Linked DNA regions of Thalassoglobus sp. JC818. The protein of the gene in region 1 interacts with the protein of each later gene in a pairwise test. Links are inferred from orthologs where the notes say so. Each region holds a gene or a part of one and is shown on either strand. Other genes may lie near its edges.

Region 1 (10,466 bases):
TCCCCGTCACAAATCGGAGTCGGACTGGCGTGTGAGTTCTTTTTGTGCATCGCCACATCATCTGAATGAGTCCACAACTCCCGTCGCCACAACTCGATTCCGGTCTCAGCATCGAGGGCAATCAGTTGGAGCGATAAGGAGTCTTCATCCTCTTCGGAAGCAAACGTCATGTAGATCTTCCCGCCGACGACGATCGGCGAAGACCAGGCAAGCCCATCGAGCTGCTGTTTCCAAAGAATGTTCTCTGGATCTCCGTCGGTATCGTCCCATTGAACTGGCAGACTGACGCCGCTGACTTCTCCCTGTCCAGTCGGCCCACGAAACTCGTTCCAGTCCTCTCCACTCACTGAAAGCACGAATAGAGATAGAACGATAGCACCAACCGAAAATGGGATTCTCATCTCATGTCCCTCAACCATTTCCATGGTTTCTCTGCACTCACGTGAACTCGATTCACCTGCTGAAAATGCGTTTGCTCGTGCAAATCGCTGCCGTCCAGAGATCAGGATGTCGAGTGATTTTGCCTCGACCGATCTCAATTCGACCGACTGCAACATAACGGGAGATCAGGCCGCGTCAATCGATTCCGAAACCAGCCCAAAGACGCATCAGTTCTTCGTGATCGATTCATCGAGATTCAGAAGAACGCTCGCCAGCTCAAAGCAAGCTGCCTGTTTTTCAATCGCAACGTTGGCTTGCCGAAAGTCTTCAGGGACGACTTGCTTCGCCGCTGCGGGATCGCCAGCAAATCGCTGTTCTTCAGACTCCAGAAACGAGACAAGAAACGCTGCTTCGTGGCTGTTGGGCAACCGTGACGTCACCAACCGGAATCCCAACTCGACCAATTCGTCCGAATCTTGCTCCGTACACTCGACCAGCATTCGGTTAGCCAGCCCGTGAGCCATCTCGACGTATGCAGGATCATTAAGCAGGGTCAACGCTTGCAGCGGAGTATTGGTCCGGGAACGCTTCACCACGCACGAAGCTCGATCGGGCGCATCAAAGTTGACGAAGCTCGGATACGGGGCACTTCTTCGCCAGACGACATACAGCCCTCGGCGAAAACGATCGCCATCGGTGTCGGTCTCCCACTTTGGAGCGTTACGCCCCACATGTCGCCAGATGTTCTCAGGCTGCGGAGGATAAACCGGCGGACCTCCGACATCGCGACATAGCAGTCCGCTAATGGCCAAAGCCTGATCGCGAATCGTTTCCGCACTCAAACGGAATCTTGGTCCACGAGCATAAAGCCGGTTCAAGGAGTCCAATTCCCGATCGGCACTCTCAATTCGCGAATCCTGCTGATAGGTCTCCGAGAGCACAATTGTGCGATGTATATGCTTCATCGACCAGTTGTGTTCCATAAATTCGACCGCCAGCCAGTCAAGCAGTTCCGGATGAGTCGGCCGCTCACCTTGAGTTCCAAAGTCTTCCAGAGTCTCCACAATTCCGTGACCGAAGAATTCCGACCACCAGCGATTGACAGCCACGCGAGCAACCAGAGGGTTTTCTTCAGAGACAAGCCATTTCGCGAAAGCCAGACGATCACGTTCTTCCGTTTCATCGACTGCCGTAGAAAGAGAATGAAGAACGCCAGGCACAGATGCTTCGACTGTCACCCCCGGAGACAGGAAGCTGCCCCGTTGGAAGATGTTAGTTTCCCGAACATCGTCCATCTCGACCATCACCAACGTTGTCAGCGGAGTGATGGCATCAATTTTCGACTGGATCTCCTTACGCTGTTTAACAAGCCGTCTCATCCCGCGATCTTGCGACGCGTGATAATCTGCCAGAGCAACTGACTGTTCCTCAGTCCGTTCTTTCTCAGCCAGCAATGCTTCACGAATGTCCTCCGGAATCGTCGCTGCCTCTGGATTGCCAGTCAGAGCTTGAACTCGCAAGCGACCGATGGTTCGCGATCCCCCGAACTGCTGAGAAAGTTCAAACCGAATCGTGACCGGCTTCGACTCTGTTCCTTGATCGGTTTTGTTGATCGCTTCTTCGATCAGAAAACTTGCCCAGTGTGGCTCTCCGAATTTCGGATTGATCGCCCAAGCGGTCTCAGGATCTCCATCAATCAGCCCGGCGACATCATAGTTCTTCTGAGAGAAGCTGGCTTGAGGCGTATGCAGCTTCAAAACTCGATCGTCGTCCCCTTCCGAAGTGACAGAAGCCGTCAACTCATGGGCGACGAAGTTCGGCCGTTTTGCGTCTCCGCGTCCGGGTCCTTTTCCGGGGAGTGAATCGTCCGTCAACGCTTCGATTTTGAATCCAGTGATCTCTTTCAGGTCAGTCGAGAATGAAGCAGTGTATGTATCCTTGTTGGGAGCTTCCCCGGTCAGAAGAATCGAGGAGTCGGGGAGAATGCGATAGTCCGAACCGTTCTTCGATTCGAACTTAACTGGCTCCAATACATGCCACTGCGGGACCGAAGCCAGGCTCGATCGCAGCTTGTCTTCCCAGGTTTCTTGCTCTTGGGTGAGTGCTTTCTCCCGACGTGCGATGCGAACTTCAAGCTGCTTCAATTCTTCTTCAAACTGATCCCGTTCTTGTTGTTGAAGCTCAGTAAGTGGAAGGTCCATCTTCGGCCCCGACACTTCAAACTGAACTCCCTTCCCGCCGGGTTGTACAACTTCCAAAGGGGTGTTGTTGAAGAACGCAAAAAGTTCGTAGTACTCCTCCTGCGAGAACGGATCGTACTTGTGATTGTGGCATTGAGCACATTCAAGAGTCGTTCCCAGCCAGACCGTCCCGGTCGTGTTCACCCGGTCGATGATCTGATTCGTTCGATTCTCTTCCGGATCGACTCCGGCTTCGACGTTGCAAGTGGTACATCGATGAAATCCTGTTGCGACTTTGTCATCCAGACTCGACTCAGGCAGGAGATCACCAGCAAGCTGCGCGATCGAAAACTCATCGAACGGCATGTCATCGTTGAAAGAATTGATGACCCAATCGCGATACGGCCAGATCTCTCGAAACTGATCCGCTTGAAACCCGTTGGAGTCCGCATAGCGAGCTAAGTCGAGCCACTGGCGAGCCCACTTCTCTCCGTAATGCGAAGAAGCCAATAGCTGATCGACAATCTCACGATAGTGATCGTCCGACGGATTCGCTTCGAAGGCTTCCAACACGTGCATCTCAGGAGGCAGCCCGATCAGATCAAGATAAACTCGACGCAATCGTGTCGCTGGCGATGCTGGCGGAGACTGTTGCAGCCCGGTCTCTGACTTTTCAAGAGTCGACAGCACAAACGCGTCAATCGGATTAGCGATTCGACCACTCTCCACGAGCGGAATTTCCGGTCTGGCTGGAGACTCGTATGCCCAATGCTTTGGAGCTTTCACCGTCTGCGGCCAAGAAGCGCCTTCCTGAATCCACCTCTTGAGTAGCTTGATCTGATCATCTTTGAGCGGCGGACCCTCAGGCGGCATTCTTTCGAATTCGCCTGCCGTAATTCGCAGAATCAATTCACTTTCGGATGGCTCCCCAGCCACGATTGCAGGCTCGCCGGAATCATTCCGCAGAAACAGGTCATCCCGCCCAAGAAAACGAAGACCTCCCTCTCTCGCTTCCGAGCCATGACAACTCTCACAGCGGGCTTGCAGAATCGGCTGAATATCACGTTGAAAGTCGACAGGCTTCGCTGTGCCGGGATCGGCGACACCATAGCTGCCAATTAACAAGATTGCGGCAATTCCAAGCAGAAAAAGTCTGATCATCGGCGGGGTGCCCCAGGGGATGATTTGATTGGGGGATCACGAGATGCACAACGCGAGACCACTCCGTGCATTCTTCGGGAGGACATCAAAATTCGCACCTCAAATTTACGACATTTGATACGAAGTTCCAACTGATTCTGCCGATCCTTTATAGGATGGCTCGAAACGATGATTGTTACCGATGACAATCTCGGAGAATCCTCCAACTCAGCAGTGCATCCTCGCCATTGATTTGGACTGATTCATTCAAGAAATCGCAGCTTGCACCAGAACGAAAAAGTTCAGTGGATTGCATCGAGACCGTGAAAATGGTCTGTTTTGGGGATGAGTCCTGAGAGGATCTCCGATTCGGAAGTTCGTCGTGTTCGATTGTTGAAAGGAGAAGGATGTCTCTGAACCGAACCGTTGAAACCGAATTGACGACCGAAGACGGCCACGCTTTGCATGTCGTCGACCATCAGGTTCCTTACGGTCAGGGAACCGTTCTTCTCGTCCACGGCCTCGGAGAACACAGCGGCTGCTACGGGCACATTGTCGATTTGCTGAACTCCGTCGGGCTCAGCGTCGTCCGCTTTGACCAGCGCGGCCACGGAGTTTCAACCGGAACACGCGGCCACATATCGACTTACAACGACTACCTGAACGATGTCTCTCTCGTTGTTGACCACCTTCTACACGAAGACCCGTACCGGCTAATCACACTTTTCGGTCACAGCATGGGGGGCGGAGTTGTCGCGAATTGGTGTCTCCGCAGGATGCCGGACCAACTCGAAGATCAGATCACCGGAGCGATTTTGTCGGCACCATGGTTCCGCCTGGCGACTCCACCATCAGCTTTGAAAACGAATCTGATTCACGGTGTTTCACTCGTCTGGCCAGAATTCAGCGTCCCAACCAGCATTCGAAGTCAGGAGCTCACGCGGTCCGAAGAGATTCTGGAGAAACTCAGAAACGACGAATTGAGGCACAATCGGATCACAATGAAGACCGCCATCGAGTGCCATCAGGCAGGGGAGTGGGCTCTGCAAAACGCTGCACAATTCCCGGTTCCCGTCCTCGCTTTCCACGGTACGTCAGACGTAATCACCTCGTGCGAAGCAACTTACGAGTTCTGCCAAGCAGCTCCAGCCGCGAGATTTGTCCCGCTCGATGAATTCATCCACGAGCCACACAACGACCCCCGCTGGCGAGAGATCTTCAATCACGTCATCGACTGGACCCTCAAGCGCTTCCCCCGCTCACTCGCTGCCTGAGATATTTTTCACTCTGAAAACCGGCTTTCACTGAATGCTGAAACACCTCGACGCATTCGCTTGAGATATATTGCTCAGTTTTGCTCGCAGTGGGAACTCTTCCGCGCGACTCGCTCTACGTCGCCCCAAAAACTGCCCCGCTGGCAACCGAAGAACACATGAATTTCAGTTGAATCGCGATTTGCTTAGGAAGTCAGTTCGTGAGATCGTTGTCTGTGACTGGTGACCGGATCACTCTTGCGCTCTACACTACCGCTTTTCTGCACACGCTCACCGCACAAACTCGACTGAAGATATGTCTCGCTACGAACCTCGGCACATTGAATCCAAATGGCAAACCTACTGGGACGAGCACGAAACGTTCGTGACCTCAAATGAACCGAAAGAAGCCAGTCAGGGGAAAATGTATGTGCTCGACATGTTCCCTTATCCATCCGGATCAGGCCTGCACGTCGGTCACCCGGAAGGTTACACCGCCACAGATATCGTCTGCCGCTTCAATCGCATGCAAGGCAAACACGTTCTGCATCCAATGGGATGGGATGCGTTTGGCCTCCCTGCAGAACAGCACGCGATCAACACTGGGACTCACCCGCGCGTCACAACGTACGAGAACATCGACAACTTTCGCCGACAGTTGAAGATGCTCGGCTTCAGCTACGACTGGAGCCGTGAAATCTCCACCACGGACGAAGATTACTACCGTTGGACGCAGTGGATCTTTCTTCAGCTCTACGACACCTGGTACGACCCAGAAATCAGCTGGACGGATCAGAACGGAACCAACCGCATCGGGCGAGGGCGTCCGATCTCAGAGCTGCCGATCCCGGAAGAGGTTTCCAAGCAAGACAAGCAGACGATCCGTGACTATCAGGACCAGCATCGCCTCGCCTATCAAAGCAACGCTCCAGTCAACTGGTGTCCCGCACTCGGAACCGTCCTCGCGAATGAAGAAGTTACCGCCGAAGGCTTGAGCGAACGCGGTGGCCATCCGGTCGAACGTCGGGCCCTTCGACAATGGATGCTGCGGATCACCGCGTATGCTGAGCGACTCATCAACGACTTGGAAGACCTCGACTGGTCCGAATCGATCAAGATCCTCCAGCGGAACTGGATCGGGAAAAGCGTCGGTGCGGAAGTCGACTTCTTCGTTGAACTCCCTTCGAATTCCGAAGCGACAACTTCGACCACATTCGAAGAATGGAAGTCCGCACGCAAAAGCTCAGGACTTCCACAAACTCCCGAGGGCAACGTGTTGCGGGTTTACACGACCCGTCCGGACACACTCTTCGGGGCGACTTACATGGTGATCGCTCCCGAACATCCACTTGTGGATAAGATCGTCACAGACGAAAAACGCTCCGAAGTCGAAGAGTACCGTCGACGCTCCGCATTGAAGAGCGACCTCGATCGCACGGATCTCGCGAAGGAAAAGACGGGTGTCTTCACCGGTGCCTACGCGATCAATCCGGTCAACGGTGAGAAAACTCCGATCTGGATCGCCGACTACGTTCTCATCAGCTACGGAACCGGGGCCATCATGGCGGTCCCCGCCCACGACGAACGCGACCTCGAATTCGCTCAGACGTTCGACCTGCCTGTGATTGAAGTTGTCGATTCCGGCAGCGATGACGTCGAGAACATTGGCTTCACCGGTCAGGGCACAGCCATCAATTCCGGAGAGTACAACGGAACTCCGACGCAGGAGTTCAAAGAGAAAATCACGCAAGACCTGCAAGCTGCCGGTCTCGGAAAACAAGCGACCAACTACCGATTGCGCGACTGGCTCTTCTCCCGGCAGCGTTATTGGGGCGAGCCGTTTCCGATCTGGCACGAACTCGACGCGGAAGGCAATCCGACTGGAAACATTCGCACGGTCGAAGAAAGCGAACTGCCCGTCACCTTGCCGGACATGGACGACTTCAAACCGAAAGGCACTCCGGACCCGCCCCTCAGCTGGGCTCCCGAAGAGTGGCTTTATTCGGTCGCCGAAGATGGAACTCGCCTCAAACGTGAAACAAACAGCATGCCTCAATGGGCCGGCAGCTGCTGGTACTATCTGCGTTTCGCCGACAACAAAAACAACTCGAATTTCATCGATCCGGAACTCGAAAAATACTGGCTCCCCGTCGATCTTTACATCGGCGGTGCAGAGCACGCCGTCCTGCATCTTCTTTATTCACGCTTCTGGCATAAGGTCCTGTTCGATCGCGGCCACGTGTCGTCGGTCGAACCTTTCCAGAAGCTCGTGAACCAGGGAATGATCCTCGGCGAAAACAACGAGAAGATGTCCAAGTCGAAAGGCAATGTCATCAATCCCGATGATGTCGTCCGCGAATATGGAGCGGACTCGCTCAGATTGTACGAGATGTTCATGGGGCCGCTGGAGCAAGTGAAACCGTGGAGCATGAAAGGCGTCGAAGGAGTCTATCGATTCCTCGGACGCGTCTGGCGACTGGTCACTGACGAGCATTCCGAAGAGGTCAAACTCAGCCCGGCCGTTCAAGACGTCGCCATGAACGAAGAGCAGGAGAGAGTCCTGCACAAGACGATCAAAGGTGTCACCGAAGACATCGAGAAGCTCAGCTTCAACACCGCGATCAGCAAAATGATGGAGTTCACCAACTTCTACACAGGCCAGGATGTGCGACCGAAAGAGGCGATCCAATCGCTCGTTCTCCTGTTGGCACCGTTCGCTCCACACATTTCAGAAGAGCTCTGGCAACTTCTCGGACACTCCGATTCGCTCACCTACGCTCCGTGGCCTTCGTTCGATGAATCGAAAATCGCGGAAGCGGAAATCGAAATCCCGGTTCAGGTGAACGGAAAGGTCAAAGCGAAAATCCGAATTCCTGCCGAAGCTGATCAGGCAGTCATGCAGAAGTCAGCCGAAACGAATGAACTCGTCCAGAAGCAACTCGAAGGAAAGCAGATCGTGAAGGTCATCTGTGTTCCCAAACGAATGGTCAACTTTGTCGTCAAAGGTTAGCCACTTCGCAATTGAAGAACTCATTGAAGCCCGAATGGGTTGTCAAAAGATTTCGCAACTGCAACACACGACGGAGACAAACCGTACAGGAGAGTACGAGCGTTCATGGCCATGAATCACAGCATGGTGTAGGATCGAAAAATGATGCATCGACCACTCACGACAAAAGCGACACGCCCCATCACTCAAGCTTTCACTTGGGGATTGCTCAGCTTGATGTTGTGTTGGTTTGGTTGTGAACGAACGCAGTCGCCGAATGATCAGCTGATCGGAAGCCCGATCGTCTCTTCACAGCAGGATCAAGCTGTCGTCGCGAAACCGGGAGTCCCCGCCACACGACCAGTTCGCCCCTTCGTCGTTGCAGAACCAGTTGCTCCGTCGAGCCAGTTTGGCGAACTCGACCTGTCGACGCTGGAAAGCGATCTGCTCGCAGCTGGCGCCCGACAAAACGCCGCCGACGGGAATTACGACGACGCTGTTCAATTGCAGTACTGGTCCCATGCCCAAAGCGAGGGGTCTGAAGGGGCTTACAATCTCGCCTGTTACTATTCACTCGCTGGCAATGTTGAAGCGAGTGTTTATTGGCTGCTGGAGGCAGCGGAGAAGGAAGGCGTCGACGCGGATTGGACGAACGACGATCCTGATCTAACGCTCGTCCGAAGTGACCCACGTTGGAGCAAGCTTCAGCGATACTTGTCTCAGTACGGAGAGTACTGGAAGACCAGCGGGCTCACCGAATACTCACTGATTCTGCCGTCGAACTATCAACCCACTGAACCGATTCCCATTCTGATCGGGCTGCATGGAATGGGAGGACGGGCCAAGAACTTCGTCAACACCGGCTATCAGGGACTCGCTGACGAAATGCAAATCGCCATCCTCGGCATCAGTGGCCCCATTCCCCTCGGCCCAAGCAGTTTCGTCTGGACTGAAGACCCACAACAAGATGAAGCCAGAATTCGCAAAGCACTCGAGAAAGTCAGCCCCAAGCTGAAAGCCGCCCCCGGCCAGCTTGTGCTGTTCGGCTTCTCTCAGGGAGCCATGGTCGCGGCGGAAATCGCAGCCAGACATCCGGAGGACTTTTCGGGAGCACTCATTATGTCTCCCGGCGGTAACAACGATCCAGCGACTCTCTCTCTTCACCCCAAGGCTAACCACACCCAGCAAGGGTACGTCGTCACCTGCGGAGCTGAAGAGATGCTTGGGAACATCGCAATCACTCGCTTCTACGCCCAGGACCTGAAGCGACTCGGGGCTCGTGTCGAAGCCATCGAGTACCCTGGAATGTCCGAACATCAATTCCCACCAGACTTTGCAGATATGCTTCCGCAATGGGTCGACTTCATTCTGGCAGAAAACAGAGCGACCAACTAAGCCTCACTGTCTTAACTTCTTATTAAGAGACTCTCTGCGGACCATTCGTCGTTCGTGCCAACCGTCATCGAAGTGCGCAACCGTTTGTGTTCGGTTCGACACATGCAATGTCAAAATGACGGCGCACGAACCCGCAAAATGGCAAAAACTGCTGATAAAACCGAATGGCACAGCACATGCCTTTCCTCTGAGCGACCTCAAAAACGAGACACAGAACACTCAGCAGGGAATCAGGCCATGAAAACTCTCGTCCTCACCGCAACATTGATCACTGCCGTCACCGCCAGCGAATGCGACGCTCAATCTTTCGACGCCAAGCAACTGTTCAACCAGTTGTCCAATTCCAAATCAAAAAGCTCCAACAACTTCTTCTCGAAGGTCAAATTCGGCACACAACACAATCCTCCGAAATGGACAGGTCACCCTCCGAAGCACCCCCCACACAATCCACCGAGATTCGACCCGCCGAAGTTCAAACCTCCACACATTGAACCACCAGTGTGCATCACACCACCGCCGAGGATCATTCCTCCCCCAGTGACAATTGGACCACCCCCGAGGATCATCCCCCCACCAATTTGCATCGATCCACCACCACGAATCATTCCTCCACCGGTCTGCATCACGCCTCCGCCGCACATCATTCCACCCCCACAAATCATCCCTCCTCCCGTTTGCATTACACCTCCACCAGTCATCGGGCCTCCGAAGTGTGTGATTCGCCCTTGCCCACCGCCAAACCCCGTCTGCGTTATTCGCCCTTGCGAGCCACACCGGCCTGTTTGCACGATTCGCCCCATTGAAACGGTCTGCGTCGAAAAGAAGCCTTGCGGATGCGATCATGACTGCCATTGTGCGACTCCCTGCCAGTGCCACCCAGGCATCGGCCAACCAGCGGTTCCAGCTTCGCCAATCGTGGAATTGACCGACGTTTACTCAGGTCAGGAGATCGCACTCGAAGGAACTGGCTTTGGAGCAACACCAGGGTCAATCGTCCTGAAAATCGGGGGAATGTCTCTCGGAACACAAGTCACTCGATGGGAAGATGCGATTGCGACTGCACAACTTCCAACTCTCCCAGTGACCGAGCCAGTTCCCGCAGAAATCGTCGTCATGGGCCCGACCGGT
Region 2 (10,076 bases), on another replicon or contig:
CCAACGCGAGCATCAGTGTTGTTTCAGATGTTGCAGCTGCAGCTGACAGCTCCGGATTCGGCAACAGTGTTTCGACTGACTCCGGTGTTGACATCGCAGGAACAATCGATGGCGTCGCAGCCAGCGGTTCCGGAAATGTACTTAGTGCGACATCCGGAGCTGCTCAGGGATTGAAGATTCAGGTGGGAACTGATCCTTCAAACGCAACACAGACAGTTTCAGGAGCCCAGGGTGCCGTTTCGGTTTCGGTGAACTCGCTGACATTCCAGATCGGAGCCAACGCCAACCAGACAGCGAATATCGCGATCGGTCGAGTGAATCCATCTTCACTCGGAGTTGGCGTCAACGGAAATCAGTTTGGAAATCTGAGCGAAGTTGATGTGACCACAGGTGCTGGAGCCCAGGATGCACTTGCTGTCGTGGATGCTGCCATCGACGACATTACGAACTTGCGAGGTGATCTCGGGGCGTTCCAACAAAACACGTTGAATGCCACTGCGAACAACTTGCGAGCAACGCTTGAGAACACTGTGAATGCGGAATCGGTCATCCGTGACACAGACTTCGCGGAGGAGATTGCGAACTTCACTCAGCAGCAAGTTCTTGTTCAAGCCGGGACTGCTGTGTTGGGGAATGCAAACCAGTTGCCGCAGCTCGTCTTGTCTCTCCTCGGATAATCCTTCACCCCACTTATTCCCCTCGACCCGTCATGAAATGGACTTCGTGGACGGGTCGGTATTTGGGGAGCACCAAAGTAGCTGCATTGAATTTATAGAACACTGAGTAGCAAATGATTAGAGAACGACAGCTTTAGTCAGTGATTTAATTATATCGTCGAGTCAGTTTCTCTGAACAATCATACGGGTTCGAACAGGTCGCCAGCATGTTGACAATTGATGGACTGATCACCGGGATTGACACGGAGTCAATCGTCAACGGTCTGCTTGAAATCCAGCAAACGCAGATTGACCGATTGAATGTTCGCCGTCAGGACGCAATTGCACAACGTTCCGCCTACGACTCCCTGGAAGCGCAGCTATTGGCTCTCCAATCCGCATCGACGCGATTAGGCCAAGGGGAACGTCAACTTTTCCGAGCGAGAACCGTTGAGGTCAACGACGAAAGTGCTCTTTCAGCCACCGCGACTTCGAATTCGACGATCGGCTCGTATCAACTGACAATCAATTCACTGGCCAGGGCGCATCAGGTCGTCTCAAACGGATTCGAAGAGGCTGACTCAGCCATCACCGAAGGGACTCTCAGCCTGCGTGTTGGATCGGGAGCCGAAAGTACGATCACGATCGATTCCTCTAACAACACACTGCAAGGACTTGTTGATGCAATCAATCTTTCAAATTCTGGAGTCGATGCATCAATTATCCATTCCGACTCTGGCGGGACGACTCCTTACCGGATCTTTCTCAGTGCGAAGTCCACCGGGACAGCAAACTCAATCCAAATCACCAACAGTCTGGGAGCAACATCAGGGTCGGCAACATCTCCAACATTCGACTTTGATAACCCAGTGCAGGCCGCGACAGGTGCTGAAGTGCAACTAGGAGATGGCCCGGGAGCGTTGACGATCAATCATTCGACGAACCGGCTCGACAACGTGATTCAAGGGGTGACGATTGATCTGCATCGAGCGGATGCCACAAAGCCAATTGAAGTCCGAGTCGCTCGGAACACCGAACCTGCATTCGAAGCGATCACGGAGTTTGTGGACTCTTTTAATGGGCTCATGGAATTCACGGATAACTTAGTCCGATACAATGCCGAGACGGATGAAGCTGGCTTATTGAACGGCGACCGTACGGCAATTTCAATTCAGAACGAGATTCGAACGCTCCTGCTTGATGTCGTCCCAAATGTTGGAAGCCATGCAAATCGACTCTCGGCTTTGGGGATTTCAGTTACCGATCGCGGCAGGCTTGCCGTGAACTCCGGTCGGCTTCAATCTGTGCTCGCGGGCGAAGACGCTGAGATTAGCGATCGAGATCTGATCCGACTGATTACACTCGCTGGCGACAGCACTCATCCTAATGTCAACTTCCTGCTGGGATCTTCAAGAACTCTGCCCAGTGACTCAGCTTATGAAGTTGATATCACTCAAGCTGCTGAACGAGCTGTGATTGCAGGAGACACCAGTATTGGAGCTTCGACAAATATTCACTCTGCCAACAATACTCTTCGTCTTAAAGTCGACGGAGCCACTGCAGACATCACTTTGCAGCCCGGCGACTACACCGCCGCCGAATTGACAGATCTTCTTGAAAGAACCATCAATCAACAATCTGATCTAACCGGGCGACAAGTTTCGGTCTCGCTCGATTCCTCTGGCCAGTTGAGAATTCAATCTGACAGCTTCGGGTCAATTTCTGAGATCGCAATTCTCGATGGAACAGCACTGTCGGAACTCGGACTGACTCAGACCCCGAGCGATGCCGGTGTTGATGTCGCAGGTCAATTCATAGTGAATGGACAAGTCGAAACAGCCACAGGTCGCGGTCGCTTGTTAATCGGGAACGCGGACAACGCCAACACGGGCGATCTTCAACTTCGTGTGACTCTGACACCCAATCAGGTCGTCGCTGGAACAGATGCGGAGGTCACGGTGACGAAAGGCATCGCGTCCCGACTCGGGGATCTGATCTCACGACTTACTCGAAGCGAGTTCGGTCAACTCGAGACAGCACGTGAGTTATACGACCGCAGAATTCTCACCATTGAAGAAACAATCGAACGCCAGCAGTCCCTCTTCGACGAGCAACAACAGGATCTCATCGCGCAGTTCGTTGCCTTGGAGTCCTCAATCAGTGAACTGCAGAACACGAGCAGTTTTCTGGCTTCACAACTGGCGAGTGTTTCGCAACTTAAGTTCTCGTAACGAATTCTTCGAACGAACACTCTTGAGAAGACTCGTTCAGCCCCTCCCCTCTCGTAGAATGAAAAGACGTTCCGAATGCCGCACTACAGCCCCTATCGCTCATCGACATTTCGAGACTGGACGCGGATCGACATGCTGTTGAGTCTGTACAGCGCCGCTGAAGAGACCCTCGTTTCGATGTCGGCTGAATTGGATGCCGGAGAAACGATTCTTGCCGTTCAATCACAGATCAGAGCGATGAAGCTGCTCGTCTGCATCCTCGAAGGTATCGAATCCGAGAAGAACGAGATCGCCGCCCAGATTCAACAACTCTGCCTGTATATGATTGATGAAGTGGCGCAGCACACGTCGGATGGAGTCGCGAACGCCCTCAAAGTTCTCAGACCATTACACCAGGGATTCCAAGAAATCCGAGAAGAAGCCATCGAGCTGGAATCAGACGGAACGATTCCAAAACTCGGCCCGATTCAAGAGACGACTCTCGCAACCGGCTAAGCTTCAATCGTGCATCCTTCGCACTCTGTTCCTGCGAACGAAGCTTCATCACCGCTGTGAATCGAACGGCGCAACCAATTGACTCTGATCGGAAAACATTCCAATCAGGCGGCCTTTTGTGAGGGTTGTTGATCCGTGGAACGCTTTTGCTGTTCGGCGGCGATCACTTCCATCACAAGGTTTCGATAATCCTGCGATCCCGATGATGCTGGATCGTATTTGAAGATTGAGGTTCCGTGACTCGGAGCTTCTGCGAGCTTGATGTTTCGTCGAATTTTCGACGCGAACACTTGAGCATTCGCCCACGGTGCTTCGGGATCGCTCTGTTCAAGGAAGAACATGAGATCATCCGTCACGTCCGCAGCGAGCCGAGTCCCTGTCTCATACAAACACAGAACAACCCCTGACACGCGCAGTTCTCGATTGAGGCGACGAGTCACGAGTGCGGTTGTTTCGAAGAGTTTTGAAAGTCCCTGCAGAGCGAAAAAGTGCGGCTGCAGTGGAATGAAAACTTCGGTCGCGGTCGAAAGAGCATTGATCGTGAGAACGCCCAGCGAAGGCGGACAATCCATCACAATGTAATCGAATTTCTCGCTGGCACCCGCCGCTGCAAGTGCCTTGCGAAGCACGAACTCTCGACCATCAGCATCGACGAGTTCCAACTCGGTGGCAGCCAAATCGATATCTGCGGGTGCCAACCAAAGATTTTTCTCAACGAGTTGGATCACCTCAGTGAACGTCTTCCCGCCTGCGAAAACCTGGTAAATCGAATTGGTCCCGCCAGCAACGTCGATTCCAAGATGGAGCGACGCATGAGCCTGGGGATCGAGATCGATCACACAGACCCGCTTACCTTGCTGCGCAAGTCCGGCAGCAAGATTCACACTCGTGGTGGTTTTGCCGACACCACCTTTTTGATTCATGACAGCGATGACTCGCATCCGTGCGCCTCGATTTTCGCTGGAAACTTCTAAAATTGATGACTGACCGCAGTGAGATCGCAATTCCACGTGAACTGGCAGAACTTTTTCGCCGAGTGCTACACTCTCCCAAGCATTGCACGTCGCAGATGTTTGTTCCGGCGGAATTCTGCACTATATCTCTGTCTCCATATTGCTGAAAGATGAGTTCTTCAAATGAGCGACCTCCCCCGGAACGAAGTGCAGAATCTGCGAGAGGAGATCAGACGACACAACCGCCTGTATTACGTCGAGTCAGCCCCGGAAATCACAGATCGGGAATTTGATCAACTTCTCAAGCGACTCGAAGCACTCGAAAAAGAATTCCCGGAACTCGATTCTCCCGACAGTCCCACTCACAAAGTGGGAGGAGGACCGATCGAGGGCTTCGAAACCGTTCCGCACCGCTTGCCGATGCTCTCGATCGACAACGTCTTCTCAATTGAAGGAGTCCGCGAATTCGATCAGAGAGTCCGGAAACTTCTCGACGTCGAAGAAGTCAACTATTCGGTGGAATACAAAATCGATGGTGTGGCTCTCGCACTGGTGTACGAAAATGGTCGACTCGTCAGAGGAGTGACTCGCGGTGATGGTCAGCGGGGTGACGACATCACACATAACGCGATGACGATCGGCGGAGTCCCTTTGAAACTCGACACCGATCATCCACCCGCTCTGCTTGAAGTCCGGGGAGAAGCATATATCGCCAACTCTGACTTCGTGGAACTGAACAAAACTCAGGACTCTCTGGGACGGGAAGCTTTCAAGAATCCCCGCAATACGACCTCAGGCGCACTCAAGCAACTCGACCCGAAACAGTGCGCAGCCCGACGTGTTCGCTTCTTTGCTCATGGAGTCGGCGCCTTCGACGGAGTTCAATTCAGCGATCATCAGGATTACCTCAGCCATCTACGAAACTGGGGCATCCCGACGACACCACAAGTGCAATCAAGGCAGGGAATTGACGCCGCACTTGAACACTGTCAGACGATGATGGAGAACCTGCACGAACTCGACTTCGAAATTGACGGGTTGGTCATCAAAGTCAGCCCATTCGCCGATCGGGAACTCCTCGGAAACACCTCGAAGAGCCCCCGGTGGCTGATCGCTTATAAATGGGAACGTTATGAAGCGACGACACAGATTGAACGTATCGAAATTCAGGTTGGAAAAACTGGAACACTCAGCCCGGTCGCTCACTTGAAGCCGGTAGAGATCGCAGGCACAACCGTCTCTCGTTCGAGTCTACACAACCGAGATGAACTGGAACGCCTCGGAGTCATGATCGGTGATCATGTTGTCGTCGAAAAAGCCGGCAAGATTATTCCGCATGTTGTCCGAGTCGAGGAGCACCTCCGAACCGGCGATGAAATTGCATTCGTGTTTCCCGAAAGCTGTCCCGTCTGTAATTCTCCGGTCATGCAGGACGAGGGAGGCGTTTACATCCGATGTGTCAATCCAGCTTGTCCGGCTCAACTTCGAGAGAGTCTTCGCTATTACGCTTCTCGGCAGGCCATGGACATCGACGGCATGGGAATCAAGGTCATCGAACAACTTCTTGATGCAGGCCTCGTCGAGGGATATGCAGACCTCTACAAGCTTCGGGAACGCCGCGAACAACTCTTAAATCTCGATCGCTTCGGTGAGAAATCTGTCGACAAACTGCTCGACGCGATTGATGCATCTAAAGACCGCCCGCTCTGGCGATTATTGACCGGTTTGAACATTCGGCACGTCGGCCGCAACAACAGCCGGGTTCTGGAAAATCGCTTTGGAACAATCGACGCGATCCGTTCGCAGACAGAGGAGTCGCTCGCCGAAGTTCACGAAATCGGACCGGTCATCGCTCAATCCGTTCATCAATTCTTCCACTCTGATTTCGGACTCGACATTATTGAACAGCTTCGCGAATGCGGACTCAACTTCGGAACCGAAGTGAAAGAATCGGATCTCCAGAACTCCGCCGAAGCCCCCCTTCTCGATGGAAAGACGTTCGTCGTCACCGGCACTCTCGAGCATCACACACGAGATGAGATTCACGAATTAATCCGACAGCATGGCGGAAAAGCGTCGAGTAGCGTCTCCAAAAAAACATCGGCCCTCATCGCCGGAGAACAAGCCGGTAACAAACTTGAAAAAGCTCAAAGCCTCGGAGTGGAAATCATCTCCGAAGTCGACTTCCTAAAGTCGATCGGCAAATCTCCTTAGGTTCCGATCGAGCAACAAGCCACACAGGAGCAGCAATGAACGACTCCTCACCACCGAAACCGCCTGCAAGACCGAAGACTGGCCACAAGGGAACCTATGGGCGGGTCATGATCATCGGCGGCTCTTTCGGAATGAGCGGGTCAGTCTCTCTAACGGGAGTCGCTGCGCTCCGTTCAGGGGCTGGGCTCGTTTTTCTGGCTGTCCCGCGTTCAATCGTCAGCATCGTCGCTGCTTTCGAACCATCGTACATGACGATCCCACTCCCCGAAGATGAGTGGGGAGTCATCGATGGCTCTGCAATTCAACAACTCATTGAGGAGGCAGAAGGAAAGGACGTGATTGCTCTCGGTCCGGGACTCAATCAGTCTTCGGAAGTCGATGAACTCGTCACCACGATGTATCGAACAACTTTGCAACCAATGGTTGTTGACGCCGATGGCCTCAATTCTCTCGCACGATTTCCAGAACAACTCTCCGAACACAACGGGCCCCGCGTTCTGACACCTCACCCCGGCGAATTCGCTCGCCTGACAGGTCAGAGCATCGATGCCATTCAAGAAAACCGGGAGGCCTCTGCCACACGATTCGCCAGAGAGCATGATCTGACTCTGGTCCTCAAGGGACCTGCCACCATCGTGACCGACGGCATTCAGACCTACGTGAATACCAATGGCAATTCCGGAATGGGGACTGGCGGAACTGGTGATATTCTGACCGGCATCATATCCGCTCTCATCGCTCAGAAGATGTCTCCGTATTCAGCAGCCAGCTTCGGTGTCTACTTGCACGGACTAGCTGGAGACCTCGCTGCCAATGAACTGACAGAGCCCGCAATGATCGCTTCCGATCTGCTTCGTTTTCTACCCGCTGCGTGGAAGCAAGTAATCTGACCAAACGCGTCGCGCGGATCATCCGGATAATGCAAGTTCTTCCTCACGAATTGAGTCAGCCTGCAACGGTCACGCACATTCTCCATTCCTCCTGTGCTCCGCGGACAGAAATATCGTCACTGGCAACCCATGCTGCTCATACCACCTATTTCACACGTCGATGAAGTGAGAGCGACCACTTCAAATTGTCACGGCAAGCGTGCAGCAAACCATCCAGGGAATTAAAAGCAGCGACAACTAATGTTGTTCGTGCCCGGTTTTAGCTTCAACCTGCCCTGGTGTTGGTGTTCGCAGTCATTTTTGACCAACCAGCTACTACTCGTTGAAATCGTCCCCAACCCATTAGTCGAAAAGTCTGGCGTCAGGTCGCCAACCCTCGGAGATTTTTGCGTCATGTCTCACATTGATGACGACCACTCAAGTGCAACCGGGAGGCGGTCCATTTCCTCACTGGTTGCATCGTCTCCGGGCATCGCGACTGCTTCTCTTGAAGAGAAATACCAGCACTGGCAAAGCCTGTGGAATTCCAAGCAAGAGGTTATCGATTCTCTTCTCGATGAGCTTGAAAAGACCATGGAGATGTCACAAAGACTTTCCACCACTTCACTTCGGATCATCGACACGAATTCCGACCACTCGGAAAGCGTTTGAACCCAAAGCGTTCCAAGTCTCCTGAACACAAAATTCATCGGACTGATCTTGACGAAAACGTGTCTCTGTAATAATTAGTTTGTACGTAACAACAAACTAATGAGAGAATGGGTTTTGGTTCGACCGCGAACGATCAGCGATGAACAGATTCTGGAGACCGCCAAACGGTGCTTTCTAGAACATGGACCGTCCGTATCGACCGACGCCATCGCCGCCGAACTTGGCGTTTCCGGACAAGCTCTTCTCAAGCGATTTCACAACAAACAGGAATTGCTGATCGCGGCTGTTGGTCCCTGTACCGCAAAGACCTGGACCGATCTTGTCGAACGTGGACCGGATGACCGCCCGTTCGAGATTCAGCTGCGCGAAATCCTCGACGAACTTGCCATCTTCTTCGTAGACGTCGTGAAACGGATGAACGTCTTGCGGTGGAGCGGTGTCGACATCCACGAATTGATGAGTCAATTCGATGAGCCCCCGCCGGTGCGGGATTTACGAATTCTGTCTGGCTATCTCGAGCGAGCCGCAGCCAAAGGATTGATTCGGCCTGTCGACTACTCAGCAACGGCAATGCTCATTCTGACTTCGATGCATGGCCCCGCCATGCTGACGGAGATCCTCGGTTCAAGCCCCACCGGGCACACGCAGAGCGAATACGTTTCTCATTTCATCGACACACTTCTTCACGGTTTGATCGATCATCCATCTTCGGAAAAAGACACATGATCTCTGCTTCGCTGTCAATCAGACGTCCGAGCGGTCGAATCGTGCGACTGTTCGTTAATGCCCTCGCCTCGGTGATGATTCTCGCCATTGGGGGATTCACATTTTTCGTCTTCGGCCAGAAGCCGGAAATCCCCAAAGAACCCGATCGCGACGGAGATGGAGCAGCACTCGTCCGCACGGTCGAAGTGGAACAGTTTGACGGCCAATTTGAGATCAACCTCGACGGAGAAGCTTCGTCCTACCGCGTCTTGACGATCGGCACCGAAGTCGAAGGACGCATCATCAAAAAGTCGGAGAAGGCCCGCAGCGGTCAGTTCGTCAGCGAGGGAGATTTACTCTTTCAGATCGAAGACATTTCCTATCGCCTGGAAGTCGATCGAATTCAAGCGCAGCTTGCTCAGACAGATGAGGAAATCCGAGCCCTCAACGTCGACATGGACAATCAGGCCACGCTGATTTCCCTTGCCGAAGAAGACCTCGAACTCAAACGCCGTAATTTGCAGAGAGTCGAAAGGCTGCGGCAACGCGAAGCGACGACAGACACCGATCTCGATAACGAACGCGCCAAAGAACTCGCCTCTCGAAATCAATTGCGAGTCCTTCAAAATGAACTGCGTTCAATGACGCAGCAAAAGCAAACCAAACTCGCCAGCCGCGAAGTCATTGCCGCAACACTCAAACAAGCGGAACTCGACGTCGAACGATGCCGCATCGTTGCTCCAATCACCGGACGAATTGTGGATGAAATCGTTGAAGAAGGAGACCACGTTCAAGTTGGAACGGATCTCGTTCACATCAGCGATGGAAGCCGCATGATCATTCGGTGCGAGCTGGAAGCGGCCCAACTGGCATGGATCTGGGAACAGCAAACAGCGGGAGTTGCACAAGCAGCCCCCTCTGATGAACTGACAGCGATCGATCCCATCCGACTCAAGCCGGTTCCGTGCGAAATCGTCTATGAATTTGGCGGTGTCGAAACGATCTGGTCGGGGATGCTCGATCGCTTTGAAGGAGCCGGGCTCACGAAAGAGACTCGCACCTTTCCGTGCCGAGTGCTCGTCAGTGATCCGGAACAGACTCGTGTCGAATCATCGCAGGGTGCAAAACTCAACTTTCGTATCCCGACACTTCTCAGCGGAATGTATGTGACGGTTCGAATTCCGATTTCGATCACCTCTTCGTTGATGTCCGTTCCCATTGAAGCAGTCCGTCCCGGCGGAAAGCTGTGGGTTTCACGAGATGGCCAATTGCAGATTCTTC

The links.
Region 2: the proteins of leuS (region 1) and ligA interact in binary tests that used the Escherichia coli proteins (3 or more experiments, as listed by UniProt). The link is inferred for Thalassoglobus sp. JC818 from one-to-one orthologs.

What each region holds. Positions count from the first base shown.
Region 1 is NZ_JBFEFI010000003.1:612,404-622,869, reverse strand. The notes cover bases 4,890-8,164. They hold leuS (leucine--tRNA ligase), read left to right. Parts: upstream 4,890-5,270; coding sequence 5,271-7,964; downstream 7,965-8,164. Other genes in these bases: AB1L42_RS10285 (hypothetical protein), read left to right, coding at 8,106-8,164; AB1L42_RS10295 (lysophospholipase), read left to right, coding at 4,890-4,975. In the rest of the region: AB1L42_RS10305 (PQQ-binding-like beta-propeller repeat protein), read right to left, coding at 1-401; AB1L42_RS10300 (PSD1 and planctomycete cytochrome C domain-containing protein), read right to left, coding at 609-3,722; more of AB1L42_RS10295, read left to right, coding at 4,109-4,889; more of AB1L42_RS10285, read left to right, coding at 8,165-9,338; AB1L42_RS10280 (hypothetical protein), read right to left, coding at 9,758-10,138; AB1L42_RS10275 (hypothetical protein), read left to right, coding at 10,254-10,466.
Region 2 is NZ_JBFEFI010000008.1:62,718-72,793, forward strand. Bases 4,149-7,033 are described here. They hold ligA (NAD-dependent DNA ligase LigA), read left to right. Parts: upstream 4,149-4,518; coding sequence 4,519-6,549; downstream 6,550-7,033. Other genes in these bases: AB1L42_RS19790 (AAA family ATPase), read right to left, coding at 4,149-4,323; AB1L42_RS19800 (NAD(P)H-hydrate dehydratase), read left to right, coding at 6,585-7,033. In the rest of the region: AB1L42_RS19775 (flagellin), read left to right, coding at 1-677; flagellar filament capping protein FliD, read left to right, coding at 884-2,887; AB1L42_RS19785 (hypothetical protein), read left to right, coding at 2,963-3,382; more of AB1L42_RS19790, read right to left, coding at 3,487-4,148; more of AB1L42_RS19800, read left to right, coding at 7,034-7,439; AB1L42_RS19805 (hypothetical protein), read left to right, coding at 7,833-8,090; AB1L42_RS19810 (TetR/AcrR family transcriptional regulator), read left to right, coding at 8,190-8,816; AB1L42_RS19815 (HlyD family efflux transporter periplasmic adaptor subunit), read left to right, coding at 8,858-10,076. UniProt on the Escherichia coli protein: DNA ligase that catalyzes the formation of phosphodiester linkages between 5'-phosphoryl and 3'-hydroxyl groups in double-stranded DNA using NAD as a coenzyme and as the energy source for the reaction.